One region of the Castellaniella sp. GW247-6E4 genome, then DNA from elsewhere that is predicted to be linked to it. Evidence: predicted binding sites of a transcription regulator. Region 1 holds the regulator's gene; the other holds the start of a gene.

Region 1 (4,411 bases):
AATGTCGGCGATGGATCGATTTTCTGACCAGGGGGCCGCATCATGTCCTGGCGTTTGATATTCGCCACTCTCTTGCTCGTCGCCGGCGCATCCGCCTGGGGCGGGCTGCAGCTTGGCGACTGGCTGATTGCGCACGGCCCCGCCCAGCCCCCGCTCACGACGCACCCCGAGCTCGAGGCCGTCCAGGTCCTGGGCGCCGACGGCAAGCCCTTCGTTGCCACCGCGCCGCAACCCCTGCCCGATGGGCGCCTGGGCGTGCCTCAAGCTGCGCCACCCGTGAGCTGGGAAATCCAGCCCATGCCGCTGATGGCCTCGGCGCCGCCGATCGCCCTGGCCACCACCACCATCACCATGGATGAGGCGATCGCCCTGGCATCACAAAACCAGCGTAACGGCCTCGAGGGCATCGCCACGGTCGGCGCCCTCGGCTCGAGCGCGATACAGCCAGTGGACATCACGACCGCCCCGCCGGCGGCGGCGGGCCCCCAGGGCCAGGACGGCAACTGGCAGGCGGCCTTCCGCAAGGAACTGGCGCTCTGTGAGAGCAAAGGATTCTTTTCCAGGCCATCGTGTGCCTGGGCGGCCCGCAACAAGTACTGCGAACCCAACAACGCATGGGGCCGGGTGGACGACTGTCCGGCGCGCAATCCCGCTAATTAGCGCAACGCCGGACGCCGGGGGATCACTCGCCCATCTGGGATTGCAGGTAGTTCTGCAGGCCGACCTTATCGACGAGCTCGATCTGGGTTTCCAGCCAGTCGATGTGTTCCTCAGTGTCGTTCAGAATGTCCTGAAACAGGTCGCGCGAGGTAAAGTCCCGCACCGATTCGCAATAGGCCATGGCCTCTCTGACGGTCGCCTGTGCGGCGGTTTCCAGTTTCAGATCACAGGCGAGGATCTCGGGGACGGTCTCGCCGATCAGGAGCTTGTGCAGGTCTTGCAAATTGGGCAGGCCATCGAGCATGAAGATGCGCTCGATCAGTTGGTCCGCATGGCGCATCTCGCCCAGGGATTCCTCGTATTCGTGCTTCCCGAGCTTTTCGAAGCCCCAGTGCTTGAGCATGCGCGCATGCAGGAAATACTGATTGATGGCCGAGAGCTCGTTCTTGAGCTGCTTGTTGAGATGCTGAATGACCGTCTTGTCGCCTTTCATGGCCAGTGCTCCTGTCGGCGGGCCTCGCCGGCGGCTGAGGCCCAAAGCATTAGCCTAACACGTCGCTTTTTCCTTGGGGCGGTCAGGCGGCGCGGCGGCGGACTTCCCGGCCCTCGAACACGGTGCTGGGCGCCAGGCTGGCGAGATCCAGCGCGGGTGCGGCGGCGTAACGGCCGCCCGGCAGATACTCTGCCGCGGTTTCGGCGCAATGCCCGCAGCAGGTCGCCACTCCAAGACTGGCCTGGAGATCGGACAGTGCCTGGGCGCCCTGCGCCACGGCCTCCTGGACCTGACGCTCGCTGATCGCATTGCATACACAAATATACATGCGAATCATTATCATCATTTTTCCTGTATCGCGCAAGCCCCTGCGAGACCGGCGCGCGCCTTGCGCAGGCTCGCCGTCGGCACGCCCATCGCCTCACGGTACTTTGCGACCGTGCGCCGGGCAATGGATACGCCGCGCTCGGCCAGCAGCTCGGCGATGCGGCTGTCCGACAAAGGCCGCCCGGCGGGCTCATCGACGAGAATGGCCTTCATCAGGTCCCGGACCGCGAGGGCCGACGTGTCCTCGCCATCGCGGGTCTGGACCGCCGTGCCAAAGAACTGTTTCATCTCGTAGATGCCCCAGGGGGTCTGGGCGTATTTTTGACGCGTCGCCCGCGAGATCGTGGACTCGTGCAGGCCGAGCTCCTCGGCGATGTCGCGCAGCACCAGGGGCCGCAGCGCCCGCGGGCCGTTCTCGAGGAATTCGTGCTGACGCTCGGCCAGCGCCTGGGCCACCCGCAGGATCGTTTGCTGCCGCTGGCCCAAGCTGCGGATCAGCGTCCTTGCCTGACGCACCTGCTCTTGCAAGGCGCCGGCCTCATCGGTCTGCGCCAGGCAGTCCGCATACACCCGGTTGACCCGCAGACGCGGGGCGAGGGCGGGATTGAGGCTGGCCTGCCAACGGCCGCGGGCCCGATGCAGCAGCACGTCGGGCACGATGTAATGGATGCTCCCCGAGTCCCAGGCGCGCCCCGGACGGGGCTCGAGGCGCAGGATCATGGCGTGCGCGCGATCGAGCCGCGCGCGATCGCACCCCAGGAGATCGCACAGGCGGCTGAACTTGCCGGCCGCAAGCAGGTCCAGGTGCGCCGTCATGCGGCGCGCGCAGTCGAGCGCCGCCGCGTCCTCCGCGCCATCATCGGCCAACCGGCCAAGCTGCAGCGCCAGACACTCGGCCAGCCCGCGCGCACCCACCCCCGGCGGATCGAAGGATTGCAGCAAGCGCAAGGCGGCGGCCAGTTCGTCGGGATCGACCTCCCAGTCGGCCGGCAGGGCCGCCGCCAACTCCTCAAGCGCCCCGTCCAGGTAGCCGTGCTCGTCCAGGGCGGACACCAGCGCGGCGACCAGGGCCCGGTCGCGTTCCGTGGCCCGGGTGGCATGTAACTGTTGTAAAAGAAACTCCTCGAAATTCTGCCCGCGCCCGCTTTCTGGGATATCATCGCTGCCGACCCTGGCCGCGGGCTGCGACCACCAGCGCTCGAGCTGCTCGGCCTGCACCGCCGTCTCGTCCGGCGTCTCCAGCCGCTCGAGCATGGGGTTTTCCTCGAGCGCCTGCGCCAGTTCCTGCTCCAGTTCCTGGGACGAGCAATTCAGCAGGCGGATGGCCTGCTGTAGCTGCGGGGTCAGGACCAGTTGCTGACGCTGACCCAATTCCAGGGACGGACGCGATTGCATAGTTAAAATACGATCATGAATTCCGAACAGACACGACACCCCAGCCGCCAGGATCACGCGATCTTGCGCACCGCCTTGTTCAAACTGACGGCGACTCGCAAGATCATCGTCACAATCGTGATCGCGGTGGTTGCCCTGGCCTGGTATGACTTGCTCAACAGGCTGTTGGCCTTCGGCGACGGCATCGACTACGCGGGCCTGCATGTGATGGGCGCCGAGGCTACCGCGCTGATGCAGCGGTACAACCCGTTCTTCTGGTGGGCGCTGGTGGCGTTGAGCACGGTCATCATAGCCTATTTTCTGGCTCTGTTCGCGCGCGCCTCGATGCGCACCGCCCGTGGCAGGCCGATCGACGAGGCCACCTTCGCGCAGCTGTCCAATGGACTGTCGGCCCCTGCTCTAGAGGTCTTGCTCTGGGCCTGGCAGGAACGCGACGAGCCCCTGCGCGTCGCCGACCTGCAACGGGCCCGCGATGGGCTGCGCGCCGATCGCGCCGGCAAGCTGCAACGGGCCGCGCGGCAACGGGCCGCCCTGGAACAGGCACGGCACAACGACTGAGCACGCGGGTGTGCAAATCAACAACATTCCGCACCGGCAATCCGCCTGCGGCGCTCCATGACCCGCCGAGCATCGGCCGCAACCCGAAAACTGCGCCGCGCAGGCGATTCCGAGGGCAATGCCCCTGTGTCAATGCGCGCGGCGGTGGACGGTGCGCGGGCCCGGCCCCTTGCCAGCCGCCGGAAAATATGGTTGACTTTCACATTATGAGCATTTCACGCAGCCCCTCCGTTCTCCCGCCGCGATCCGCCGCGGCAGGGCGCGTGCGCGTGGCGGCCCCGTCCCGCTTGCAGCTCCTTTCGTCCCTCCTACCTGCGCTACTGCTGCTACCGATCGGTTGCCGGGCCTAGCGCCGCGTGGCAGTTCGGCAACCTGCATCCGCCACAGTTCCCGTCTTTTCGCATCCGCGCGCCGGATGACACACCGCACAGCCAGGTATCGCCATGATCAAGAATCCTTCCGACAAATACGTCCCGTTCCGTCCGTTCGTCCATGATTTTTCTGAACGCACGTGGCCCAGCCGCCGCATCGCGCAACCCCCGATCTGGATGAGCACGGATCTGCGCGACGGCAACCAGGCGCTGATCGAACCGATGAGCGTCGAGCGCAAACTGCGTTTCTTCGAGCAGTTGATCAAGATCGGCTTCAAGGAAATCGAGGTGGGCTTCCCCTCGGCCTCGCAGACCGATTTCGACTTCGTGCGCAAGCTCGTCGACGAGCATCGCATCCCCGACGACGTGACGATCATCGCGCTGACCCAGGCCCGCGAGGATCTGATCGCCCGCACGGTCGAAGCGGCCGCGGGCGCCAAGCACGCGATCATCCACATGTACAACGCCTGCGCACCCGCCTTTCGCAAGATCGTCTTTCGCATGAGCCGCGACGAGGTCCGCCAGATCGCCGTCCAGGGCACCCTCATCGTCAAGGCCGAGGTCGCCAAGCATCCCGAGACCCATTGGCGCTACGAATACTCGCCCG
Region 2 (4,411 bases), on a different contig from region 1:
GACCAATCCCACACCACCCACCACGACGTGGCCTACTACGCCCGAACCCTCGGGATCACGCCGGCACACCTGAATGTGATCACGCGCAACCAGGCGGACAAGTCCCCGCTCGAGCTCATCCATGAGCGCCTGCTGCTGGAGGCCAGCCGCAGCTTGGTCTACACCTCGATGACGATCAGCGAGATTTCGTACGAGCTGGGATTCTCGGACCCGGCATACTTCACGCGCTTCTTCAAGAAGGCCTCGGGCGTGTCGCCCAAGGCCTTCCGCCAGCGCGCCGGGACCTGACGCCTCACCGCCCGGGCGATGAGACGCATGCCCGGGCCGTGGGTCAGAAGAACCCGAGGGCGTCGGGGCTGTAGCTCACCAGCAGGCACTTGGTCTGCTGATAGGCGTTGAGCGCCATCTTGTGGTTCTCGCGACCAATGCCGGACTGCTTGTAGCCACCGAAGGCGGCATGCGCCGGGTACAGGTGATAGCAATTGGTCCACACGCGCCCGGCCTGGATCTCGCGGCCCATCCGGTAGGCGCGCGAGCCATCGCGTGTCCAGACCCCCGCTCCCAGGCCGTAGAAGGTGTCGTTGGCCAGCTCCACCGCTTCTTCCTCGTCCTTGAACGTCATCACCGAGGCCACCGGCCCAAAGATTTCCTCTTGGAACACGCGCATGCTGTTCTCGCCGAACAGCAGCGTCGGCTTGACGTAGAAGCCCTGGTCCAGGCCCTCGCCCGGCGCATTGCGCACCCCGCCCGTCAGGCAGCGCGCGCCCTCGTCGCGGCCGATGTCGATGTAGCCGAGAATCTTGTCGAGCTGGGCCTGCGAGACCTGGGCGCCGACCATGGTGCCGGCATCGAGGGGGTGACCGGTTTTCATGCCTTCGACACGCTTGACGGCGCGCTCGATGAAGCGCTCGTAGATGGATTCCTGGATCAGGATCCGCGACGGGCAGGTGCATACCTCACCCTGGTTGAGCGCAAACATGCTCAAGCCTTCGAGCGCCTTGTCGAAATAAGCGTCATCCCGGTCCATGACATCGGCAAAAAAGATGTTCGGGCTCTTGCCGCCGAGCTCGACCGTGCTCGGGATCAGGTTGTCCGCGGCGGCGTGCAGGATATGCCGGCCCGTCGGCGTCGAGCCGGTGAAGGCGATCTTGGCGATGCGCTTGCTCGAGGCCAGCGCCGCGCCGGCTTCCCTGCCGTAGCCGTTGACGATGTTGAGCACGCCCGGGGGCAGCAGGTCGCCCACCAGCTCCATCAGGACCAGGATCGAGGCGGGCGTCTGCTCGGCCGGCTTGAGGACCACGCAATTGCCCGCCGCCAGTGCGGGGCCGAGTTTCCAGGCCGCCATCAGCAGCGGGAAATTCCACGGGATGATCTGGCCCACGACGCCCATGGGCTCATGGAAATGATAGGCCACCGTGGTCTTGTCGATCTCGGAGATTCCGCCTTCCTGGGCGCGGATGCAGCCCGCGAAATAGCGCAGGTGGTCGATCGCCAGGGGCAGGTCCGCCGCCATGGTCTCGCGCAAGGGCTTGCCGTTGTCGATGGTCTCGGCCACCGCCAGCAGGCGCAGGTTTTGCTCCATCCGATCGGCCATGCGCAGCAGCACGCCCGCACGCTCAGCCACCGAGGCCTGGCCCCAGGCCTTGCGCGCGGCGTGCGCCGCATCCAGCGCGGCGTCCACGTCCGCGGCGTCCGAGCGCGGCACCTCGCAGAACACCTGCCCGGTGATGGGCGAGATATTGTCAAAGTACTGCCCTCCGGCCGGTGCGACCCAGCGCCCGCCGATATAGTTTTCATAGTGCTTTTTATAGGGAAAGCCGATATCGATGCCAAAATGCTTCAGATCGCTCATGTCCATGCTGGTCTCCTGTTCGAATGATGGGCCCGGCGGATCAGGGCCTTTGCTCGCCCCGCCAATCGCACGGGCCGTCCTTTTATCTGAAGCAACGAGCATGCCAAGTTTTCCATGAAGCACGGAGAAGCAGGCCCAGCGTCGCGGGACGCTTCCCATCGACGGACCTCGATGGCATACTTATCTTTCAAAAACAAGGAACTATCGCAAAGCGCGACACCTTGTTGTCGCGCAACGCGACACCCCACTGTCGCAATCCTGGACCCGGGAGGCCATATGCCGATATCCCCGCCACTGAGCCTGTCGCCGAGCGCACGCCAGGATCCGCCCGCTCGCATTCATCGATCCTGGGAGCGCTGTGCCCAGCTCGATCCAGCTCAACTCGCGGATCCCAACCCGCTGCCGCGCGCCGACCTCGTGGTGCGCCGCGAGGCCAATCAACGCCTGCTGCGTCACGCCGGGCCCGGCATCGGCGCGCTGGGCGCCATGGCGGGGGCGGCCAGGGGCCTCGTGCTGCTCACCGATCCCAGCGGCCTCATCCTCCACGAAGAAGGCTGCAAATCCTTTCTCGACAAGGCCCGGCGCGTCGCGCTGCAGCCGGGCGTGAGCTGGGCCGAGCCGATGCGCGGCACCAATGCCATTGGCACGGCCCTCCACGACGGCAAGCCGGTGCGCGTGCATGGGCGCGAGCATTTCCTGCCCTGCAACAGCATCCTGAGCTGCCATGCGGCGCCGATCTTCTCGGCCACCGGCGAGATTCTCGGCATCCTCGACTTGTCGGGCCCCGCCGACGAGGTCCAGGACTACGCGCTGGGGCTGGTCTGGACCTACGCCCGCCAGATCGCCGATCGCGTACTCTGCGACACCCCGCTTGCCCGCCTCGAATTCACGCTCGAGGCCGCCCCCCGCAGCGCGGCCGGACATGCCATCTTGCTGCTGGACGACGACAAGCGCATCGCCGGCGCCAACGAAGCAGCGCTGACGGCGCTGGGTGCCGACTGGGACCTGATCGGCTCCCCCATCGGGCGCTGGCTGGACGGCCCGCTCGACACCCACGAGGGCCTCCTGCGCCGCCGCGACGGCGGGCGCATGACCGGCCGCCTGCATGCCCCGGCCCCGGCCCCGGTCCGGGGGCGCGGTGCCGCTCAGGCGCTTGCGGCGCCCCCGGCCGCGCGGGCCTTGCCCGCGCCCGATGCGCTCAGCCGTCCCCTGCTGGAGCAGGCCGTGCGCGCCGTGGACGCGGGCCTTGCGGTCCTGCTGCAAGGCGAAACCGGCACCGGCAAGGAAGTCCTCGCCCGCCATGTCCATGCCGGCAGCTCTTGGCGGCAAGGCAGCTTCGTGGCCATCAACTGCGCCGCCCTGCCTGAATCCCTGGTCGAATCAGAGCTCTTCGGCTACGAATCGGGCGCCTTCACCGGCGCCCGCCGCGACGGCGCGCGCGGCCTGCTGCTGCAAGCGCAGCACGGCATCGTGTTCCTCGACGAGATCGGCGACATGCCCCTGGCGTTGCAGACCCGCCTGCTGCGCGTGCTGCAGGAACGCGAGGTCCAGCCCCTGGGCTCGGACAAGCGGATCCCCCTCGAATTCGGGCTGATCAGCGCCAGCCACCAGGACCTCAAGGCCCTGGTGGCCCGCGGGGCCTTCCGCGCCGATCTGTACTATCGCCTGCAGGACATGCCCGTCCATCTGCCGCCACTGCGAAATCGGCCCGGCCTTCCCGAATTTCTCGACCGATACTATGCGGACTTGGGCGGGCGCCTCGAGCCTGAAGCCCTCGAATTCCTGGCCGCACTGCCCTGGCCGGGCAACTACCGCGAGATGCGCAGCCTGCTCAATCGCCTGCGCTGCCTCTACCCGGGGCCGAGCCCCGTCGGGGCCCACATGCTGCCCAAAGACCTGCTCGATCCGTCGCCCTTTCCAACCGGGGGGCAAGAGGACGCGCGCGCGCCGGACGATGCCCACAACCACACAGAGGCCGCGAGCACCGGCCACAACGAGACGCGCGCCGCGCCGCGCACGCTGCGCGAAATCGAGGACCGCGCCATCGAGCAGGCCCTGCAAGCCTGCCAGGGCAACATCAGCCGGGCGGCCCGCCTGCTTGGCATGCACCGCAGCACCCTGCACCGTCGGTTGCAGCAGTAATGCTTTTTCGAGACAACGCCGTCCTGTACGGCCCCGCGTGAAAAAAGGGCCGCTGCGAGAGCGGCCCTTTCACGTGCTGCCGGAGGCGATCCGCCCTGGCGATCACGGCATCATCACTGGCTCTCGAGAAAGCTCTTGAGCTTGTCGGCGCGGCTGGGATGACGCAGCTTGCGCAGGGCCTTGGCCTCGATCTGGCGAATGCGCTCGCGTGTGACATCGAACTGCTTGCCGACCTCCTCGAGAGTCTGATCGGTGCTCATCTCGATCCCGAAGCGCATGCGCAGCACCTTGGCCTCACGCGGGGTCAGCGAATCCAGGACCTCTTTGACCACGTCGCGCATCGAGCCGTGCAGGGCAGAGTCCGAAGGCGACACGGTGCCGGTGTCCTCGATGAAATCGCCCAGGTGCGAATCGTCG

The links. The regulator sigma-54, encoded in region 1, starts transcription at its own class of promoters, with help from an activator protein. The targets are predictions, from matches to a motif close to TGGCANGNAANCTGCTTT.
Region 2: exaC (acetaldehyde dehydrogenase ExaC) is a predicted target of sigma-54. The motif match lies at 1,941-1,958, and genes of this name have one in related genera.

The regions. Positions count from the first base shown of each region.
Region 1 covers NZ_JBELOI010000002.1:119,645-124,055, reverse strand. The annotation lists gene ABS761_RS03710 (hypothetical protein) at 43-660, shown strand; gene bfr (bacterioferritin) at 683-1,153, opposite strand; gene ABS761_RS03700 ((2Fe-2S)-binding protein) at 1,236-1,481, opposite strand; gene rpoN (RNA polymerase factor sigma-54) at 1,496-2,875, opposite strand; gene ABS761_RS03690 (hypothetical protein) at 2,891-3,433, shown strand; gene leuA (2-isopropylmalate synthase) at 3,877-4,411, shown strand, end outside.
Region 2 covers NZ_JBELOI010000009.1:35,252-39,662, forward strand. The annotation lists gene ABS761_RS11975 (helix-turn-helix domain-containing protein) at 1-288, shown strand, start outside; gene exaC (acetaldehyde dehydrogenase ExaC) at 332-1,858, opposite strand; gene ABS761_RS11985 (sigma-54-dependent Fis family transcriptional regulator) at 2,129-3,994, shown strand; gene rpoD (RNA polymerase sigma factor RpoD) at 4,108-4,411, opposite strand, start outside.